2 linked regions of the Lujinxingia sediminis genome follow. The main gene of each other region encodes a partner of the protein of the gene in region 2 in a complex. Links are inferred from orthologs where the notes say so. Each region holds a gene or a part of one and is shown on either strand. Other genes may lie near its edges.

The links. The genes of interacting proteins can lie anywhere in the genome.
Region 1: the proteins of mnmG (region 2) and mnmE are in contact, whole or in part, in a solved structure (PDB 9HIP), measured with the Escherichia coli proteins. The link is inferred for Lujinxingia sediminis from one-to-one orthologs.

Annotation. Positions count from the first base shown.
Region 1 is NZ_SADD01000003.1:185,660-188,622, forward strand. The notes cover bases 58-2,950. They hold mnmE (tRNA uridine-5-carboxymethylaminomethyl(34) synthesis GTPase MnmE), read left to right. Parts: upstream 58-757; coding sequence 758-2,143; downstream 2,144-2,950. Other genes in these bases: EA187_RS20605 (hypothetical protein), read left to right, coding at 58-704; EA187_RS08510 (DUF3015 family protein), read left to right, coding at 2,473-2,950. In the rest of the region: more of EA187_RS20605, read left to right, coding at 1-57; more of EA187_RS08510, read left to right, coding at 2,951-2,963. UniProt on the Escherichia coli protein: Exhibits a very high intrinsic GTPase hydrolysis rate. Involved in the addition of a carboxymethylaminomethyl (cmnm) group at the wobble position (U34) of certain tRNAs, forming tRNA-cmnm(5)s(2)U34.
Region 2 is NZ_SADD01000001.1:1,298,431-1,301,457, forward strand. What follows is about bases 51-3,007. They hold mnmG (tRNA uridine-5-carboxymethylaminomethyl(34) synthesis enzyme MnmG), read right to left. Parts: upstream 2,503-3,007; coding sequence 598-2,502; downstream 51-597. Other genes in these bases: EA187_RS05290 (ATP-binding protein), read left to right, coding at 51-472. Outside these bases: more of EA187_RS05290, read left to right, coding at 1-50. UniProt on the Escherichia coli protein: NAD-binding protein involved in the addition of a carboxymethylaminomethyl (cmnm) group at the wobble position (U34) of certain tRNAs, forming tRNA-cmnm(5)s(2)U34.

The DNA of each region.
Region 1 (2,963 bases), on a different replicon or contig from region 2:
ACGACAAGAAGTCCGAAAAGTCCGACAAAAAGAAGGACGACGACAAGGACAAGAAGAAGTCCGAGAAGTCCAAGAAGTCCGACAAGAAGAAGGACGACGACAAGGACGACAAGAAGTCCGAGAAGTCCAAGAAGTCCAAGAAGTCTGACAAAAAGAAGGACGACGACAAGGACAAGAAGAAGTCCGAGAAGTCCAAGAAGTCCGGCAAAAAGAAGGACGACGAGCCCAGGGCCACGCGCCGGGGTGATGTGGAAGATCCCGTCGTGGCCCGTGGTGAGGCCTGGCTCGGGGAGCTTTTTGAGAAGATGCAGCTCAACCTGAGCGCCTCCGGGAGCTTTGACGGAGACAACTACATCTTCAACATCAGCGGGGCGGACACCGAGTTGATGGTCGGACGCTCCAGCCAGTCACCGCGGGTGCTGACCGGTATGCAGACGATGCTCTCGGAGTTCCTGGGGCGCGAGGCGCGGGGCAGCGTCGTGGTGGACATCGGCGGATTCAAGCAGAAGCGCCAGTCGCACTTAAGCCACGTCGGCTCGCGCCTGGGTGAGGCGGCACTGAAGGTCGGGCGGCCGCTTCTGGTGGCGGGGCTCAGCGCGTTCGATCGCCGCGTGATCCATAAGCGCATCGACGATATGGACGGCGTCAAAAGCGAGAGCACCGATTACGGGATCTTCCGCAAGTTGAAGATCGACCCGAGCTGAGCGAAGGACCTGACGAGCGCCCCTTGAAGGGGGCGCTCTTCGCTTTGAGGACCATGATGACGGGCAACGCGCCGACGATCGCCGCGATCGCCACACCTGCCGGTAGCGGGGGGGTGGGGATTGTGCGAATCAGCGGGGGACACGCTGAGAGGATTCTTGAGCAGATGGTGCCGGGCTGGCCGTCGTCTCACCCCACCCACCTGATGCGTCTGAGCCGGATTGTCGACACAGCCGGCGAACTGATCGATGAGGCGCTGGCCGTGATTATGCGCGGGCCGCGCAGCTATACGGGTGATGACGTCGTGGAGCTGCAATGCCACGGCGGGCCCATCGTGTTGCGTCGCGTGCTCGATCGCGCACTGGAGTTGGGTGCGCGCATCGCCGAGCCCGGAGAATTTACCCGACGCGCGTTTTTGAATGGACGCCTCGATCTGACCCAGGCCGAAGCGGTGGCCGACCTGGTCAACGCCACCACCGATGCGGCCCATCGCCTGGCCCTGGAGCATCTGCAGGGGTCGCTTGGTGAGGAGATCCGCGGCATCGTCGAGAGCCTCACGGTGGCGGCGGTGCTCATTGAGGCTGCCCTCGACTTCAGCCACGAGGAGCACGTCTACCAGATCGAGCGCGATGAGATCGGCGAGCGCATCGATGGGGCCAGCGCGCGACTTCAGCAGCTGCGCGCGAAATTCGACCAGGGACGTCGCCAACGCGAGGGCGTTCGGGTGGTGATTCTGGGCGCCACGAACGCCGGAAAATCCACTCTTTTCAACACCTTGCACGGAACCGACCGCGCCATCGTCACCGAGATTGAGGGTACGACGCGCGACTTCCTCGAAGAGGAGATTCAGCTCGAAGGCGTGGCGCTGCGCCTGATCGATACCGCAGGGCTGCGTGAGACCGAAGATCGCGTGGAGGCCATCGGCATTGAGCGAAGCCGCGAGCTTGGCGAGCGGGCCGATCTGCTCCTGCGCGTCATCGATCGCAGCCGCCCGCTGCGCGCCGAAGAACGCGAGGCTCTTCATGAGGATCTTCGCTCGGGGCGACCCACCCTGCTGATCTGCAATAAGAGCGATCTTCCGGACGGACGAAGCCCGGAGGATCAGGCGCTCTGCGCACGCTTCACCCACCGCGTCGACTGCGCCCTGGGTGCCTCGCCGCCTTTGGGCACCGACGCGCTCATCGATCGCCTGTCGACCCTGGCACGCGAACTGACCTCTGGCGAGGGCGTGCTACTCAGCCGCGCGCGCCATCTTCAGGGGGTCGTCGCCGCGATCGACGCCCTGGCACGCGCCCGTCAGGCGCTGGAGATGGAGATGGAGCATGAGCTCATCGCCATCGATCTTCGCGAAGCCCTCGACGCCCTGGGTGATATCACCGGGAAGGTGCGCACCGACGATATTCTGCAGCGCATCTTCTCGGAGTTCTGCGTCGGGAAATAGGGGCTGTGGAGTGAGGTGTGCGACGTGGGGAGCTTCGGGTGGGGAGATGGAGGTCCGCGGGGAGTGGTTGGGTGGTTATGGGGTTGGGTGGTTGAGGGACCCGGGCAACGTGCGGGGTGGGTCGATTCGTGTGTGCGGATGGGGGAGCGCGTGGCGTGGGGGGGCGGGGGAGCGCGTGGTGCCGCGTCTTAAACGGCCCGGATAGCAGCAGAGCCCACAGCTATTTTCCTCATCAAAAAGCCGCCCTGAATAAAAAATGCACAAAAACTTTGTGCGTTCGCGACTAACTTCTCGACATTCACTGATGAATGACGACCGGGAGGTTATGAATGCCGACACGACTGTTGCGCAGCGCACGACACGTATCTTTTGTAGGAATCGCCCTCGTTGCCCTGGCGCTGCCTTCGCTGGCGAGCGCGGATCATGGTCATTCTTCGACGACGTCGATCATCTTGATCCCGGGCCCTTTTATGAGCCTGACCTCGTCGACCTCGACGACAGGAGCGGCGTTCTTCGCGCCGATGTTTACCACCGTGAAGCTCTTCGCAGACAGCGGTGAGGCGTCCGGCGAGATGGTGGCCTTTCTCAACGACCATCAACGCGATCTTCAGCAGGATCTGGCCCTGGGGGGCGGGGCGTCGATCGACGCGCTGGCGAGCATGATGGGGGTAGAGGCCGACAAGCGTCACACCTTCTCGCAGGCGCTTTTTGAGGAGCGTCACGCGCTGATGGGTTCACTCTCCCACGATCAGGTGGGGGTGGAGGAGGCGACCCGCTTTCTCAGCGTCTTGAGCGATGCCGGACTCATTGAGCGCGCGTG
Region 2 (3,027 bases):
CGGCACCGGCAAAACCCACCTTCTTGCCGGCACCATCCGCCACCTCACCCTGGAGAAAGGCATCAACGCGCGCTTTATCGAGTTCACCCACCTCTTGAGCGCCATCAAAGAGGGCTTCGACCAGGGCCGCGGTGAAACCAGCATCCTGGGGCCCTTGTCCGAAGTCCCCGTGTTGGCCATCGACGAGCTGGGCAAGGGGCGCAACACCGAGTGGCAACTCTCGATCATCGACGAGATCATCTCCAAGCGCTACAACGCCGGGCTGACCACCCTCTTTACGACCAACTACGATGTGCGCGAGAGCACCTCGAACACCCTTGATGTGGGAAGCCCCGACTTTCGGAAGATGGCCACCGCCGCGACGCTCTCCGAGCGTGTGGGCGATCGGGTCTTTAGCCGACTTCATGAGATGGCCGACTTCGTTCACGTCGACGCCCCCGACTACCGTCGCGCCCGGGCACAGCGTCGCTAAAGACCTCCGCGTCGCGCTCTTCTGGCAGAGGGGCGTGAACGCGTTTTAATGATTTGAAACACAAAACGCCCCGGCACTCTCGTGCCGGGGCGTTTTGTTTAAGCTCACTTAGCTTTGGGTCGACCTCAGCTCGCTGCGCGCAGGTGCACGAGCAAGGCGGAGATCGCCGCCGGGGTCACCCCGATGATGCGCGAGGCCTGCCCGACACTGCGCGGACGCACCTGGGTGAGCTTCTCGCGCACCTCGGTGGAGAGCCCGTGCACCGCCTCGTAATCGAGCTCCGCCGGCAGCTCCTGCGACTCGAGCTCGCGATGGCGGGCGACCTGTTCGAGCTGGCGATCGATGTAGCCCTGGTATTTGACCTGAATCTCAAGCGCCTCGCTGGCGATATCATCCAGGCGCTCCAGCTCGACGGTGAGCTGCGGGACGAGCTGCGCGCTTAAGCGCTGGACCATCTCCAGGGTCACGTCGGGGCGACGCAACAACTCTTCGAGCGTCGCGCCGTTTCCGAGACTCCCGATGCCCACCTCCGAGGCCAGGCGCTGGTTCTCGGCCGAGGCGCCCACCATCTGCCGCTTCATCCCCTCCAGGCTGGCCTCCATCGCGTCGCGTTTGGCGCAGAACTTCGCCCAGGCCGCGTCGTCCAGAAGCCCCAGATCGCGGGCGTGGCCCGAGAGACGCAGGTCTGCATTATCCTCCCGAAGAAGCAGGCGATACTCCGCGCGGCTCGTAAACATCCGGTAGGGCTCGTCGACCCCGCGGGTGACCAGATCGTCGATCAGCACCCCGATGTACGCCTCGTCCCGACCCAGCACAAAGGGCCCTTCGCCGCGCAGCTTGCGCGAGGCGTTGATCGCCGCCATCAGACCCTGGGCGGCCGCCTCCTCATAGCCCGAGGTTCCGTTGATCTGCCCGGCCAAAAAGAGCCCCTCAACCGCGCGCAGCTCCAGGGTGTGGTCGAGCTGCACCGGGTTCACAAAGTCGTACTCCACCGCGTAGCCCGGGCGCACGATCTCGGCGCGCTCCAGGCCCGGCACTGTCTTCAAGAAGGCCATCTGCACATCGAGCGGCAGGCTGGTGGAGAGCCCGTTGGGGTAGACCTCGACCGTATCGAGGCCCTGCGGCTCCAGGAACACCTGGTGGGAGGTTTTGTCGGCAAAACGCACCACCTTGTCTTCCAGGCTCGGGCAGTAGCGCGGCCCCACCCCTTCGATCACCCCGGTGAAGAGCGGAGAGCGGTCGATGGCCGCCTCAATCACCCGGTGGGTCTCGGCGTTGGTCTGGGTGATGTAGCAGTCGACCTGCTCCATCATCTCGCGCTCGTGGTAGAAGCTAAAACGTCGCGGCACCGCATCGCCGGGCTGCTTCTCCAGCGAGGCCCAGTCGATGGTGCGGGCGTCCAGGCGCGGGCAGGTGCCGGTTTTAAGCCGCCCCATCTCCAGGTTGAGATGCCCCAGCGTCTCGCTCAGCCCGTAGGCGGCCTGATCGCCGGCGCGCCCCGCCTTAAAGTTATCAAGGCCCACATGGCACAACCCCTTGAGGAAGGTGCCCGTGGTCACGATGACCGCCTCGGCTTCATAGAGCACGTTGAGCTTCGAGATCACCCCGGTCACCCGCGGACGGCCCCCCTCGTCGACCACCTGAAGGTCCTCAACGCTGCCCTGCTTGATATCGAGGTTCTCGGTGTTCATCAACTTCCACTGCATATGCTTGCGGTAGGCCGCCATATCGCATTGCGCACGGCTGGAGCGCACAGCAGGCCCCTTGCTCGTATTGAGCCGCTTGTAATGAATCGCCGACGCGTCTGCGATCTCCCCCATAATTCCGCCCAGCGCATCGACCTCCCGGGCCAGATGCCCCTTGGCCACCCCGCCGATGGCCGGGTTGCAGCTCATCTGCCCGATGGTGTCCACGTTCATCGTGATCAGCAGCGTGGCATGGCCGCGTTTGGCCAGCGCGTGCGCCGCCTCCGAGCCGGCGTGACCGCCGCCAATAACAATCGCGTCGTAGCGTTTGGGATTTTTTAACATCGGGTGCTCTCGTTCCGTAAAGGGGGCGGTTCAGACGCCGGCGCGCAAGGATTTCGCAGGTGGCCAGCAGGCCAACCTATAAGGAATCGCAGGCATTTCTACAAGCGCACCGCTTCCCGGCTACGTCGCCCGGCTCCACTCGGCCAACCCCACCCTCTAAGTACTCTAAGTATAAGGGGCCTGACCTCGGCTTCTCGCTACCCAGATCGCCAACTCAGCCCCCTTACCTGCGCCTCTCACCACCCGAGAACCCCGACTCAGCCCCCTGACCTCGGCTTCTCGCTACCCAGATCGCCAACTCGGCCCCCTTACCTGCGCCTCTCACCACCCGAGAACCCCGACTCAGCCCCCTGACCTCGGCTTCTCGCTACCCAGATCGCCAACTCAGTCCCCTTACCTCGGCTTCTCGCTACCCAGATCGCCAACTCAGCCCCCTTACCTGCGCCTCTCACCACCCGAGAACCCCGACTCAGCCTCCTGACCTCGGCTTCTCGCTACCCAGATCGTCAACTCGGCCCCCTTACC